Regions from separate parts of the Flavonifractor hominis genome, predicted to be linked through region 1. Evidence: a T-box and tRNA genes for the amino acid it is inferred to sense, from the RefSeq annotation. Region 1 holds a T-box; the other holds one or more tRNA genes.
The links. A T-box is a leader RNA that pairs with one kind of tRNA and senses whether it is charged. The one in region 1 lies ahead of WMO45_RS06120 (valine--tRNA ligase), so its partner is inferred to be a tRNA-Val.
Positions count from the first base shown of each region.

Region 2: it encodes a tRNA-Val, which carries the amino acid that the T-box ahead of WMO45_RS06120 (valine--tRNA ligase) is inferred to sense. The anticodon was not compared.

Region 1 covers NZ_JBBMFT010000003.1:20,445-28,141, reverse strand. The annotation lists gene WMO45_RS06120 (valine--tRNA ligase) at 81-2,717, opposite strand; T-box leader at 2,767-2,976, opposite strand; gene pyrB (aspartate carbamoyltransferase) at 3,299-4,357, opposite strand; gene WMO45_RS06110 (PadR family transcriptional regulator) at 4,512-4,844, shown strand; gene WMO45_RS06105 (permease prefix domain 1-containing protein) at 4,850-5,629, shown strand; gene WMO45_RS06100 (putative ABC transporter permease) at 5,683-6,225, shown strand; gene WMO45_RS06095 (hypothetical protein) at 6,270-6,482, opposite strand; gene WMO45_RS06090 (gamma carbonic anhydrase family protein) at 6,596-7,114, shown strand; gene WMO45_RS06085 (DUF2238 domain-containing protein) at 7,135-7,697, shown strand, end outside.
Region 2 covers NZ_JBBMFT010000007.1:11,450-19,146, reverse strand. The annotation lists gene WMO45_RS10750 (sensor histidine kinase) at 1-431, opposite strand, end outside; gene WMO45_RS10745 (lysylphosphatidylglycerol synthase transmembrane domain-containing protein) at 442-1,482, opposite strand; gene WMO45_RS10740 (SprT-like domain-containing protein) at 1,494-1,979, opposite strand; gene WMO45_RS10735 (hypothetical protein) at 2,080-2,739, shown strand; gene vanR (VanR-ABDEGLN family response regulator transcription factor) at 3,234-3,929, shown strand; tRNA gene WMO45_RS10725 (tRNA-Met) at 4,014-4,090, shown strand; tRNA gene WMO45_RS10720 (tRNA-Glu) at 4,160-4,234, shown strand; tRNA gene WMO45_RS10715 (tRNA-Val) at 4,239-4,314, shown strand; gene WMO45_RS10710 (hypothetical protein) at 4,467-4,814, shown strand; gene WMO45_RS10705 (MATE family efflux transporter) at 4,934-6,319, shown strand; gene WMO45_RS10700 (MmgE/PrpD family protein) at 6,376-7,697, opposite strand, start outside.

The sequences.
Region 1 (7,697 bases):
ATTGCTTCTGGCCGCGCAGAAAAAACCGGGAGGCCGTCCCAAAAGGGACGGCCTCCCGGCCTGTCATCCGTTTTATTTTCTCAGGAAAGAGACGCCATGGACTCTTCCAGCTTCACGAGCAGCGCCCGCAGCTTGTCCGCGCGCTCCCGCTCGGCCTCCACCACCTGGGCAGGGGCCTTGTTCACAAAGCCGGGGTTCTGGAGCTTGGTCTCCAGCTTATCCAGTTCCTTACGGTTCTTGTCCAGCTCCTTCTGCACGCGGGCCTTTTCCTTCTCCAGGTCCACCAGCTCGGCCAAAGGCAGATACAGGCGGGCGGCATGGGTGGTCACTACTACCATCCCCTGGGCTTCCACCTCATCGGTAGCCTCCACGATCTTCACATCGCTGGCATAGGCCAGGCGTTTGAGGAAGGGGATACCCTGCTCAAAGACAGACCGCTCCAGAGTGGAAATGGTGAGCTGCGCCTTCTTGGAGGGGGGGACATTCATCTCCGCCCGTCTGGCCCGGATGGCCCGGATGGCATCCATAATGAGCTCCATGGCCTTCTCCTCCTCAGGGAAGTCCAGGCTCACATGGTGCTCCGGCCACTGCTGGAGCATCAGGTAGTCGCCCTCGTGGGGCAGCGCCTGCCAGATCTCCTCGGTAATAAAGGGCATGAACGGATGCAGCAGCTTCAGCGTCTCCGTCAGCACATAGCACAGCACCTGCTGAGCGCGTACCTTCGAATCCTCATCCTCTCCCTGCAGACGGGTCTTGGTCAGTTCGATATACCAGTCGCAGTAGGCGTCCCAGATGAAGTCGTAGACCTTCTGAGCGGCCACTCCCAGCTCGTAGCGCTCCATATTCTCGGTCACTTCCGGGATAACGCGGTTGAGTTTGGAGAGAATCCACTTGTCCTCCAGCTCCAGCTGCGCGGGCAGCTCACACTTGTCGATGGTCAGATTCATCATCAGGAAGCGGGACGCGTTCCAGATCTTGTTGGCAAAGTTGCGCATAGCCTCGCAGCGCTCGGTGTAGAAACGCATGTCGTTTCCGGGAGAGTTGCCGGTGATGAGGTTAAAGCGCAGCGCGTCAGCGCCGTACTGGTCGGCCATCTCCAGGGGATCAATGCCGTTGCCCAGGCTCTTGGACATCTTGCGGCCCTTGTCATCCCGCACCAGGCCGTGGATAAATACGGTGTGGAAGGGCGGCTTTCCGGTATGCTCACAGCCAGAGAAGATCATCCGGGCTACCCAGAAGAAGATGATGTCATACCCGGTAACCAGTACATCGGTGGGATAGAAGTATTTGTAGTCCTCGCTGTTCTCATCCGGCCAACCCAGAGTAGAGAAGGGCCACAGGGCGGAGGAGAACCAGGTATCCAGCACGTCGTCCTCCTGCTTGATGTGCTTGGAGTGGCAGTGTTCACATTCGGTGGGGTCGCTCTCGCTGACGGTGATGTGGCCGCACTCCTCGCACGTCCAGGCCGGGATGCGGTGGCCCCACCACAGCTGCCGGGAGATACACCAGTCGTGGACATTTTCCATCCAATTGGTATAAATCTTGGAGAAACGGTCGGGGACGAACTTGACCTCGCCCTCATTCACCACCCGCAGGGCCTCACGGGCCAGGGGCTCCATCTTCACAAACCACTGAGCGGAGATAATGGGCTCCACATCCGTACCGCAGCGGTAGCAGGTACCAACGTTGTGCTGGTGGTCCTCCACCTTCTCCAGCAGGCCAAGCGCCTCCAGATCGGCCAGGATGACCTTGCGTGCTTCATAGCGGTCCAGGCCCTCGTATTTACCGCCGTTTTGGTTGATACGGCCGTTGTCGTCCAGCACCCGGATGGACTCCAGGTTGTGGCGCAGGCCTACCTCAAAATCGTTGGGATCGTGGGCGGGCGTCATCTTCACACAGCCGGTGCCGAACTCCAGGTCCACATACTCGTCGGCCACGATGGGAATCTCCCGATCCATCAGGGGCAGGATGCAGGTCTTGCCGATCAGGTCCTGATAGCGCTCGTCCTTGGGGTTGACTGCCACGCCGGTATCGCCCAGCATGGTCTCAGGCCGGGTGGTGGCCACGATGACGTAGCGGCCCGGCTCCCCCTTGATGGGGTATTTGAGGTGCCACAGGTGGCCGGGCTTATCCTTGTACTCCACCTCAGCGTCGGAAAGAGCAGTGACGCAGTGGGGGCACCAGTTGATGATCCGGCTGCCCTTGTAGATGAGCCCTTTCTTGTACAGGGAGACAAATACATGCCGCACCGCGTTGGACAGTCCCTCGTCCATGGTGAACCGGGCCCGGGACCAGTCACAGGATGCGCCCAGTTTCTTCTGCTGTTCCACGATGCGGTTGCCGTACTTGTGCTTCCAGTCCCACACCCGCTCCAGGAATTTCTCCCGGCCCAGATCATAGCGGGACAGTCCCTCATTCTTGCGCAGCTCTTCCTCCACCTTGATCTGGGTGGCGATTCCGGCGTGGTCGGTGCCGGGCACCCAAAGGGCGGCGTAACCCTGCATCCGCTTAAAGCGGGTCAGGATATCCTGAAGGGTGCAGTCCATGGCGTGGCCCATGTGCAGCTGCCCGGTGACGTTGGGGGGCGGCATCACAATGGTAAAGGGTTTTTTGTCCGGATCGCGGTGGCCTTCAAAACAGCCGTTCTCCTCCCACATCCGGTAGATGCGGGCCTCCGCCTCCTGGGGCTCATAGACCTTGGGAAGTTCTTTTTTCATCTGTTACACTCCTTTTCGGGGCAAAACAAAAGGTCCGCCCCGAGCCTTTGCTCAGGGCGAACCCAAAAGTCCGCGGTACCACCTGAATTTCCCTTGCGGGACACTCATTGCCTCTGTAACGGGAGGACTCCGCCGCTTCTTACTGACTTCGGAAACGGAACTCCGGGACGACCTTCCCCGTGCCATCGGAGAGCCTTGCACCAGACCGGCTCCTCTCTGTACCTTTTGCGCGGGTACTCCTTCCCATCTACGTCTTTTTCGAAGTGTTATTATACCTGCTTTTTGTCCTTCTGTCAAGAATCCCACGCTTTTCTCCCTTAACGTCCAACCCCATCCAGAACAGACTTCGGCGCCTCCAGGGCCTGCTGAGGTTCGGCCACACTGTCGGCCTCCACATGGTATCACACACCGCCCAGGGCAAAGTCAGCCAGGAACCTCCGGTTCCTCTCCACGGAAGGCTCCACCGTGGTCAGCAGGGCGGTCAGGCCGTTGGTCACACCGCACTCCAATTTTATTTTTTATAAAACAACAATGCGGGACGGCCCTGAGGCCGTCCCGCATCTCATTGTATTTGCTTGTTTTTATCGCAGTTCCTTATCACAGTAGGCGCAGCAGTCCACACCACCGTTCTGCTTCACCAGCGGGGGCAGATAATGCTCGGTCTGGGTAATGCAGTTGGGATTGGAACACACCGGCTTTACACCGATCTCTACCGCATCGGGCCGCATACGCTCCTGGTTAGCCAAGTCGGTAAGCAGTGCCATACGGGCAAACATGCCGTAGCGGGCCTGTTCAAAATAAACCGCCCGGGGATCATCGTCCACATCAATGGAGATCTCATCCACACGGGGCAGGGGATGCATCACCAACAGATCCTTGCGGGCCCGGTCCAGCTTCCGACGGGTGAGGACATATATTCCTTTGCACCGCTCATACTCCAGAGGATCCACAAACCGTTCCCGCTGAATGCGGGTCATATACAGCACATCCAGCTGAGGAATAACAGCCTCCAGACCGGTGACCTCGGTAAACCACATATCGTTCTCCCGCATGAAAGCCCGCATGTACTCCGGTACCGCCAACTCGCGAGGGGCAATGAGGAAGAACTTGATCCCTTTGAACTTAGCCAGCGCTTTAATAAGGGAGTGGACCGTCCGTCCGTTTTTCAGATCGCCGCACAAGCCGATGGACAGCCCGTCCACCTTCCCCCGCAAGCGGGTGATTGTGGTCAGGTCGGCGGTCGTCTGAGTGGGGTGCATATGACCGCCGTCACCGGCATTGATTACCGGTACGTCGGAGTAGAGGGATGCTGCCTTTGCCGCTCCCTCCTTGGGATTACGCATGACCACCACGTCGGCATAACCAGACACCATCTTGATGGTGTCCTTCAAGGTCTCGCCCTTGGCGGTAGAGGTGGACTTGGGATCGGCAAAGCCAAATACGGTGCCGCCTACCCGCAGCATGGCTGTCTGGAAAGAAAAGTTGGTACGGGTAGAGGGCTCATAGAACAAACTGGCCATCACCCGCCCCCGGCAGGCATCCATAAAATCGGCGGGGTGGTCCATAATATCACTGCACCGCTGGTACAGGGAATCCCACTCCGCCCTTGACAGGTCTCCAAAGTCGATCAAATGCCGCATGACGCTTCATTTCCCCTTTTGAATTTTTTCTATCGTATCATATTTCCCCCTCTCACGGCAAGAGCAGAATGGACAAATTTCCTTCTTTTTTCCCATTTCTCCTTGACACCTCTTAGTCCGATGTATATAATGCCTCTAAACAAGAGGTGTATTTATGAAGCTGAACAAAGAATTGTCCAAAGGAAGCCATGGCCTGATCCTGCTGAAGCTGCTCTCTCTGCGCGACATGTACGGCTATGAGTTGGTCCAAGAAATGGCCCGTCGCTCGGAAGGGGTCTTTTCCATGAGTCAGGGGAGCCTGTATCCTCTTCTCCACACGCTGGAGAGCCGTGGAGAGATTACCTCCTATCTTCAGTCGGACTCAGGGCGTGAGCGGCGGTATTACCGCCTGACCGATACTGGCCATGCCGTTCTGGCGGAGCAGGAGCAGGAGTGGGCGCGCTATACCCGGGCCATGGGACTGATTCTGGAAGGAGGAACGTCTTGAACTGGATGGAGGAGCAGGCAGCGCTCATTGCGGAACCTCTGCATGACCGCCGCTACCGGACACGGGTACTGGCTGAACTGATGGATCATATGGGCATGCTTTACCAGAGCTGTCTGGAGCATGGAATGTCGGAATCGGAGGCCCGGGGAGAAACCTTGTCTCAGCTGGGCAGCATCCAACAGCTCCGGCGTGAATACCGCCAGGCTGAATTGGCTCTACGCAGCCAGCGCCCGCGTTACTGTGTGAGTCGTATCTGGCTGGCCGTCTGCCTGATGGGAGGCCTCTATCTTCTGGTCACCGCCGTATTTTCCCAGATCATGGGCAGCGCGGCGGGCCCCCTTGCCAACGACGGTCTTCCTCATTTGGGCGCATTGGTGCCCGGCTCCCTATACGGTACCCCAGCCTTTACCCTGCAATATGATAAAATGATTGCCCTTACAGGGCTTATTTACCAGCTTCCCTTTCCCATCGGCGCCCTTTATCTGCGTTGGGTCTTCCGGCGGACAGAACGTCCTATGTATCCCATCGCCGCCGGCATGCTGCTGGCGTGGGCGGGAGAAAAGCTGGCTATTTTGTCCATCAGTTCCCTACTCTACCGGATGTCTCTTTGGAACCTCCCTCCGCTGATCCAACGTATCCACACCGGCGGAGATACCACTGCAGGCTTCTTTACCGTCTCCTATATCATCTGGACTCTTTTTTCCTCGCTGCTCCTGGCATTGCTGGTTTCCTTGTTCCCAAGAAAGAACCGTGTAAGACGCTCTGTCAAAATCTGTGGAGTATGAACTGCCCCGTTTCGTCCCATGATAAAAAAAACGGACGAGACGGGGCGGTTTTCTTGACTTGGTTTTGGTACTTTCTTATTTACAGTTTCGTTGGCTTTCTTATCGAGGTCTGCTATGTTCACATCACCGGTAATGCCAAGCGAGACCGAAAGTGCCGCCTGTTTCTGCCGATCTGCCCGGTCTATGGTCTTGGCGCTCTGGGGCTGTTGTGTCTGCCGGCGGAAATCCAGCAGACCCCCTGGCTGCTTTTCCCTGCTGCAGTGTTTATCTGCACCGGAGTGGAGTGGTTTACCGGATTCTTTTACGAAAAAGTTTTTCGGGTCTGCTTCTGGGACTACTCACACCTGCCTATGCATCTCGGTCGGCATGCATGTCTGCGCTTTGCCCTGTGCTGGGGGATACTGGCTCTGCTGATTTTCTATCTGCTCCATCCCTGGGTAACTTGGCTGGTTATGCATATTCCCCCATGGCTGGCACCACCGACAGCGGCTTTCCTGCTGGTAGACACGCTCCTTACCGCCGCTCTTCTCCGCCGTACCCGTGATACCGATGTTCTGCGATGGTATCTCCGTCTGTCCCGACACAGCCCTGCATAAAAAATACTCCCGCCCAAACGTTCTGCGTTTGAGCGGGAGTATTTTTACGCCCGTCTCAGTTCGTTAAGGGTCTCTTCAATTTTCTTCTGCGGTACGTAAGCCCGGGCCACCGACAGGATCTGCTCCAGGGTAATGGTGCGCGCCGCCCCCAGCAGAGGATGCTTCATCAACATGGGGAACCGGCGCTGGAAGACCGCTCTCGCCCCAGGATGATCCATCAGCTCCCCTACTGTGATCTGGTTTCGTTTCAGGTCCATACGATTCACCTCCCTGCTATCCTATGCACTGCCGGTACAGATTTGACTTGTCAGTATCTTTCCCAGCGTCTATAATGTTTGGTGGATTTGTCGCAGAAAGGAGAATGGGCGGCGTGATAATTCAAATAGACGGCAAGCACCCTACCCTTGCCCAGAATGTGAGAGTGGCACCTAACGCCACCGTAGCCGGCGAAGTAACTCTGGAGTCCGGCGTCAGTATCTGGTACGGCGCTGTACTGCGCGGGGATGAGGACAGCATACACATCGGCTCAGACAGCAACATCCAGGACAACGCAGTTGTACACGCTGACCCAGGTTATCCCACTACTGTGGGCCACAGCGTAACTGTGGGGCACGCCGCCATTCTCCACGGCTGCACCGTGGAAGACGGTGCACTCATCGGTATGGGAGCCATTTTGCTCAACGGATGCGTCGTGGGAGCAGGGTCCCTGGTGGCTGCCGGTGCATTGATCCCCCAGCATATGGTCATCCCACCTGGCTCCCTGGTAATGGGCTCCCCTGCCAAAGTAGTCCGTTCCCTACGTCCGGATGAGGCCGCCGATCTGGTCCATTCCGCCCACAATTATTGTACACTTGCCGCCCAGCAACTGCCTGAAGCGGCACAGACATAAGGAGGTCTTCTGTGAAAAGAATGGAACATCGTCGCAGCCGCCACACACCACTTCGGGAACAGGTGCGACAGCACCCCGGCGTGGCAGTTGTATATGTTATCCTGCGTTTCCTGGTCGTGGTGGCTCTTATTGCCCAGATTTTTAACCGGAATTTTGAAAATGTCTTTTTGTGCGTACTGACTTTGTTTCTCTTTACTCTTCCCAGCTTCATTGAACGCACCATTCATATTGACATTCCGGATACGTTGGAGGTCATCATTCTCCTGTTTATCTTTGCCGCAGAAATTCTCGGCGAAATTCAGGCCTATTATGTCCAGTTTCCGTATTGGGACACCATGCTGCACACACTTAACGGCTTTTTGTGTGCCGCCATCGGGTTTTCGCTGTTGGATATTCTGAATCGAAACGAGCGCCTGGCTTTTCAGCTCTCGCCGGTATATTTGGCCATCGTGGCATTCTGTTTTTCCATGACCATCGGTGTGCTGTGGGAATTTTTCGAATGCACCATGGATCAGCTCTTTCTGCTGGATATGCAAAAGGATACCATTGTCCACTCTATCGGCTCGGTAATGCTGGATCCTAC
Region 2 (7,697 bases), on a different contig from region 1:
ACCGCTTTGGCTTCCAGCTGCCGCTGAATCGCGTTCAGGTCAGCCTGGATGGGGGCCAGCTCACGAGGCAGAGCGACCGGTTCAGCCGGATCTTCCACCATGCGCTGTGTGGCGGCGCTGATCTGATCCAGCCAGCGGGTAAACCGCCCCATGGCCAGATAAAAGGCAATCAGCATGAGCACTATGGTGCACAGGGTCAGGATCTCCTGCTTATTGTTGCGGATATAGTGTTGATAGAGCATCTGCGCCTGTTCCGTGGTCTGGCCAAACAAGCTGGTGGCCGCCCAGAGGAAAAACCGTGCAAAGGGGTCCTGCAGCGCTCCGTCAATGACCACTTCCAGCACAAACAGCCCCACCCCGCCGGCGACAATGGTGCCCAGCACCACCAGCAGCAGCATCTTTCGCTTCAGGCGGGTATACTTTCCCTCCATATCCATCCTCCTAATGTCCGCGTCCCACCGCCCGGCGGGCAAAACGGATCACCGACCAACCGCCCCCCAGCAGCAATACCTCCAGGAAGCCGGCAAACCGCCACAGTACCAGCGCCACCGCCGTATGTCCGCCAAACACCGGGCCCATGAACAGGAAAAAGCTTCCTTCCGCTCCCCCCGCATTCCCGGGCAGCATGATAATACGGGAAAGCACCATCACCAGGCACTGCACCAGCACCAGTTCCCAGAAGGAACAGCCTGTGAGCCCCAGGCCTCGATACAGAAAATAGGGAATGGAAAACAGGGCGGTCAATTCCAGAAACATTCCGGCAAACAGCCCTGCCAGCATCCGCTTTTTCCCCCGCAGGACCCCCAGCTGTTCACAAAATTCATCCACCTTACCCATGGCTTTCTCCACCATTCCCTCCCGGGCCATCACCTTCCAGTGCCGGGACAGCCAGGTGAGAATGCGCCGGACAAGCCGCCGGATGGGATCCGGCTTGGCCGCTGTAAACAAAGCCAGGGCACACAGGGCCACATACAGGACGATCAGTATACCCGCCCCCGCTACGGCCGGGCCCAGTCCCTCCTGCCGCCAGAACACTTCATAGAGCAAAGCCGCCACAGCGTAACCGGTATACACCAGGGTATTTGCCACCAGCTTCCAGGTATAGATGGAGGCGGTATAGGTGGCACTCATGCCCGCATCATACATAAGCTTGAGCTGGATGGGCGCTCCGGCCGGCCCCAGCTTATAGTAAAATTCTCCGATATAGGCCGCATCCAGACAGCCGCTCAGCCGGACGGGACAGCCCGCTGCCGCCCCCATGCCGTAAAAAATCAGTCCATCGATACTCTCGCTCACCGGAATGCAGAGCGCTGCCCCCGCCAGCCACAGCGGACGGATGCCCTCCAGCACCGTTTTCAGATCCATGGTGCGCTGAACATAGAGCATCAGTCCCACCAGAATAATCCCACCAATGGTAAGACCCACGATGGAGAAGATACGGTTAAAGCGCTCCTTGGCGCTGTGTTGTTTCGTTGCTACCACCCCGCTGTCTCTCAGTAGATCCTCCGCAGCCTACCGCCGCACCGGCAACGGTAATGCTCTGGGCGGCGGACCAGGGCCGAACACCGGCGACGGGGAAATTCCGCACCACATTGGATGCATTTCACCAGATATCGCCCCGTTTCCTCCGGCTCTGTCACTCCCAGTTCCCGACAGGTGGAAGTGCGGGAAATGGTATAGCCGTAGGCGGCGTTCATCCGTGCGGCGTAGCCCTTCCATACCACGCCGTGATTCCGGCAACCGGGACAGGTGTGCAGCACTTCGTGGGCCAAGACCTGCATGCACGCCCACTCTTCCGCCCCCAGCAGCCGCTGAGACAGCTCAATGCGGTATCGCTCTCCCTCCTGGATGCAGCAGCCAAACCGGCCCACTGCCCGGCGGTTTACCGACACATGGGGCTCCATACGCCCTGACACGGGAATCCCCAGCGCTCGTGCCTGCTCCACCACCCGTGCCAGCAGAATATCCCATCCTTCCATGCCGTCTCCCCCCGGTACGTCTGATCCGCTCTATTGTAGCATCCTTTTTCCCAAAAGTCACTAGCCGTCCCATGGTCCCTCACATAGAATGACCCATGAGGTGATCCGTCATGCATTATACCCGCTATCCCTGCGGCTGTGTGCCCCCCTGCTCTCCGTGGCCACCCGGCCCAACCGGGCCCACTGGACCTACCGGGCCTACTGGACCCACCGGACCTACTGGGCCTACTGGACCCACCGGACCTACTGGGCCTACTGGACCCACCGGACCTACTGGGCCTGCCGGACCTGCCGGGCCCACCGGACCTACTGGGCCTACCGGACCTGCCGGAGCTACCGGAGCTACCGGAGCTACCGGACCTACTGGGCCTACCGGACCTGCCGGAGCTACCGGAGCTACCGGACCTACTGGACCCACCGGGTCTCCCGGAGCTACCGGACCTACCGGACCTGCCGGACCTACCGGGCCTACCGGGCCTGCCGGACCTACCGGGCCTGCCGGGCCTACCGGACCTGCCGGAGCTACCGGGCCTACTGGACCTACTGGACCTACTGGACCTGCCGGGCCCACCGGACCTGCCGGGCCTACCGGACCTGCCGGACCTACCGGACCTACTGGGCCTACCGGACCTACTGGGCCTACCGGACCTACTGGGCCTACCGGACCTACTGGGCCTACCGGACCTACTGGAGCTACCGGGCCCACTGGACCTACCGGGCCTATCCCAGACGACATATTTGCTTCTTTCTTCTCTACTGAGCGTTCCGTACCCAATAACTCTTCTCTTCCGTTTTTCCCAATCCTCACCGATCCTACAGACAACATCACGCTCTCCGATCCACAGAAGATTCTGCTTCAACCGGGCTACTATCAAATTTCCTTCAGTGTATCTGTAATTCTGGCCTCTCCCGGCTATCTCCAGATCACGCCCTCCCTGGGTGGTTCCCCTCAACTGCAATTGGGCATTTACTACCGTACCGGGAGCAGCAATTCCTCCGCCAATGGCAGCAGCTCCTTTCAGCTGTATACGGCTGCCCCGGCTGTCTTCGCCCTTAACTATAACAGCGATGTAACCGGGACCAACTTGGAAGCTACCTTGTCCATTCAGAAACTCAATCGCACCGTCTAAGCGTTTAAACACCTGCCGGATGTCCCTTCCATCCGGCAGGTTCTTATCTTTTTCTTACGTTTTGGGTCACTCCTTGACTTATCTGACCCTATTTGGCTATAATGCCCTTGAAAGGGGAGCCGTTATGGACGCAAATATTCTGATTGTAGATGATGAGCCCGAGATTGCTGATCTGGTGGAGGTCTATCTGAAGAGCGAAGGCTTTACTGTATTTAAGTTTAGTACCGGTACGCAGGCCTTAGCCTGTGTGCACAGTCAACATCTGGATCTGGCCATTTTGGACGTTATGCTCCCTGACATCAGCGGCTTTACCTTGTGCAGCGAGATCCGGAAGGAATATCATTTCCCCGTACTCATGCTGACCGCCAAAGTCGATGATATGGATAAAATCACCGGCCTGACCATTGGTGCGGATGACTACATCACCAAACCCTTCAATCCTCTCGAACTCACCGCCCGGGTAAAGGCCCATCTCCGGCGCTACACCCGCTACAACGAGCCCAACAAGCCTGCCGACAGCCGGGATATCCTAGACTTCAACGGACTGGTGATCAACCGCGCTACCCATGAGTGCTGGTTGTATGATAAACCGCTGAATCTCACGCCCATTGAGTTTGATATTCTGTGGATGCTTTGTGAAAACCGTGGCCAGGTCATTTCCGCGGAACGTCTTTTCGAGAGTGTGTGGGGCGAAAAATATTTGGACCGGAATAACACGGTCATGGTTCACATCCGCCGCCTGCGGGAAAAGATGGGGGAGCCTTCTCGCAATCCCCGTTTCATCAAAACCGTCTGGGGCGTGGGATATAAAATTGATTAAATAAAATTTTTTGAAAAAAACGGTTGACAAATGGGGAAGGCTACGCTATACTAAATATCGCCCTGTTCGTGAGGGCGCTGATTTGGCGGCATAGCTCAGTTGGCTAGAGCATGCGGTTCATACCCGCAGTGTCCCCGGTTCAAATCCAGGTGCCGCTACCAGCCCAAAAGACGGCACTTGCCGTCTTTTGGGAAACCTCTTTCGCTTTTCTAGGCCTGCTTGGGCAACCTGGCCCGTTGGTCAAGTGGTTAAGACACCGCCCTTTCACGGCGGTAACACGGGTTCGAGTCCCGTACGGGTCACCACCATGGAGGCGTAGCTCAGCCGGTAGAGCACTTGCTTCACACGCAAGGGGTCACAGATTCGAGTTCTGTCGTCTCCACCAAGCAAAAAGGACATCCAGACGGATGTCCTTTTTGCTTTTCTTTTTGTTTTTTAAGGCTTTCTTACGATTGCCTAAAGCTCTGTATGGAAAGCTTGTCTCTCCCTCCGCCCCGTGCTATTATGACTGCACATTTTGACAAGGGGGCATTTCCTATGAACCGACACGCACCAAAAGCGCTTCTGCTGGCTGGATTTCTGATGCTGGCGTTGGCCGCCTGTAAACCCAATGTACCCGTCCCGGCCTCCTCGCCCTCTGCACCCGTGGAGAGCCCCGAGGAAACGGTCCGCACCTTTGAAGGAGTACTGAACCTGGTGGATACCGGCCTGGACTACCTGGTCCTGGTGGACGATGACGGAAACTTTTACCGCTTTAACCTCAACGGCGTCTCCACCGACGATCTGGTCCCCGGCGATCATGTGAAAGCCAGTTATACCGGTACGTTGAGTGCAGAGGATGGCTCCATCACCGCCACCCTGACCGCGTTGGAAAAGATCGCATAACCTGCAACCGGACGTTCTTCCCGTTGGAGACGTCCGGTTGTTTTTATCTCAGATTTGACAGTCGGAGCCCACTATGCCATAATGAGGGCAGTGTTCAATAAAATAAGGAGGGAAGTGTGATGGACACTTCATATGCCTCCCAGACCCGGCTGAAAACCCTGTGGCACCTATCCTGGCCCGCCATCATCGAGCAAGTACTGGTCACTATGGTCAGCTACGCCGATACTGCCATGGTGGGTGTACTGGGCGCGGCGGGTACCGCTGCCGTCTCGGTAAATGCGGCTCCCATCTGGTTGGGCAACGGCCTGATGACCGGGGTCGGCATCGGCTACTCCGTACAGGTATCCAACGCAATCGGCGCAGGGGATGAGACCAGAGCTCGCCAGGTCATCCGCCAGGGGGTATTGGCCGCGTTTGTGGTAGGGATCGTTGGTCTGGTGATCTATCAGCTATTGGCCGGAGTGCTGCCGGGCTGGCTGGGAGCGGAGCCAGACGTCCTGCCCCAGGCCACAGCCTATCTGCGCTGCTACACCATGGCCATGCCTTTCACTGCCTGCGGCTATGTTTTTTCCGCCATACTGCGCTGCATGGGCAACACCAGGGCCCCGCTCTATTTCAATACCGGAGCTAACCTGATCAACGTCATACTTAATTTCTTTTTGATTTATCCGACCCGGACCACCCATCTGCTGGGGGCCACCTTGACGCTCCCCGGAGCCGGCCTGGGGGCGGCAGGAGCCGCTGTGGCCTCGTCTATCGCTCTGGTTTTCTCGGGTATCGCACTGTTATTGGTCGGTATGCGTCAGGGGGAGCGTTTCCGCGTACACTTTCGGGAGTGTTTTCGCCCAGACCGCTCCATCATCCTCCAGGCAGTACGGCTGGGTGTGCCCTCAGCCGTGGAGCGGGCCACCATCAATCTGGGCCAGATCGCTATGACAGCCGTGGTAGCCTCCCTGGGAACGGTGGCTCTGGCGGCCAACCAGATCGCCACTACAGCGGAAGGGCTGTGTTATCTGCCCGCCTACGGCATCTCTTACGCCGGTATCGCGCTCGTGGGACAGTCCGTGGGCGCAGGAAAACGCGAGGATGCTGCCGCCTATGGCACGCTGGCCGGAAAATTGGGCTTTGGCATCTCGGTGGGTACCGCCTCGGCCCTGTTCCTGCTGGCGCCCGTCCTGGCTGGACTGTTTAATTCCGATCCCCAAGTAGTGGCTCAAGCAGCCCTGATGCTGCGCATCGTGGCTTTCTGTGAGCCCTTCTTTGCCCTGTCCATCATTTTCTCCGGCACTCTGCGTGGTGCATTGGACGTGCGCATCCCCATGGTAGTGGGACTGGTGTGCATGTGGGGTGTGCGAGTAATCCTGGCCCTGGTCCTGGTATACGGGCTGCACATTGGCCTGGCCGGCGTCTGGTTGGCTATGGACGCAGATCTTATCCTGCGGGGGCTTCTGTGTACTCTGCGCTGGCGGCGGGGCCGCTGGACACGCAAATGCGGCTTGGCATAAACGATCTCTTTACATAGAACAAGCCCTGGCTGAAAATACAGCCAGGGCTTGTTCTATCAAATGGGGAGGGTTTGCCGCATCAACGCGGCCACGGATGTACACTCCAGATCCCGCAGCATTCGGTACAGATCCTGGCCACGGGCTTCTCCCAGTACCGGAGCGGTGCAGCGCAGGAACTTCTCCTCCAGGGCCCGGTCGGAAATCGGGTCGGTCAGGTGCCCTACGGGGTAAATCCGCTCGGTATGATACTCACGGCCATCCCGCAGCGTCACCGATACAAAGGCCGGTCCCACGCCCATATCGACAGGCAGTCCATCATAGCGTTCTGCGTGATACAGCCGGGTAACACCAATAATGTGCTGAATCTCCGGCCGGAAAATGATGGCCGGCGCATAATTGGCTGGCATGTTGTCCCGCCCGGTCAGGTAGAGGGCAATTTGGAACCCTACGCTGAACTTGGCCTCATCCCCCGTCTTGGGATCGGGCGTGACCAGCTCCCGCAGCGCCGCAGCGCTCAGCTCCACTCGGATCTCCGCAATGTCTTCCGCCTGCAGATGATGGGCCCGGTCCAGATCTACAAAGGCATCCACTGCCCGGTGGGTACTGCTGCAGGAGGGATACTGCTTGATCGCAAAGCCTGGGGAAGCGATATCATAGGGCTGTCCCAAGCCGCGATACCACTCTCCCGGCAGAGGTGCAAAACGCTGGCCGGTATACTCGTAGAGATAGCCCTCTTTTCCATCCAGCGCGGTGTGAGAAGCGGTATATCCCTCCCGTGCCAGCAGGGCAGCCAGTACACCGTCTGCGGCAGCCTTACCGATATGGACCGACTTGGCATCGGTACCGAAATTCTCCCGTACGCCGCTGGCCATAGAGGCCGCCAGTCCCAAACAATTCTCGATCTGCTCTCGGTTGAGTCCCAACAGATAGGCCGCGCCTGCCGCCGCACCAACCACGCCGGTGACGCTGCTGGCATGCCAGCCCCGCTCGTGCAGAGCACGGGCACACACCCGTCCCAGTTTGCATTCTACTTCCGTGGCCACAGCAAAGGCCTGAAGCAAATCCGCCCCGGAACAATCCTGTTCCTCGCCCAGCGCCAGCAACGTCGGCAGTACAGCCACCGTCGGATGGCCCAGATTGGAACTGGAGGTGTCATCCAGCTCCAATTCATGCCCGCTCACCCCGTTGAGAAAGGCTGCGTCCCGTGCGCCAAAGCCCTGGCCCACGCCTGCCACAGTGGCCCGTCCTGATAATGGCATCAGTTTCAGTGCCCGGTTCACCACCGGAGTGCGGCTTCCCAACACCATGGCTCCCATTGTGTCCAGAATGGAGCGGATGCATAATTCCCGCACCTTCCGATCCATGCTGGCAGGGTGCT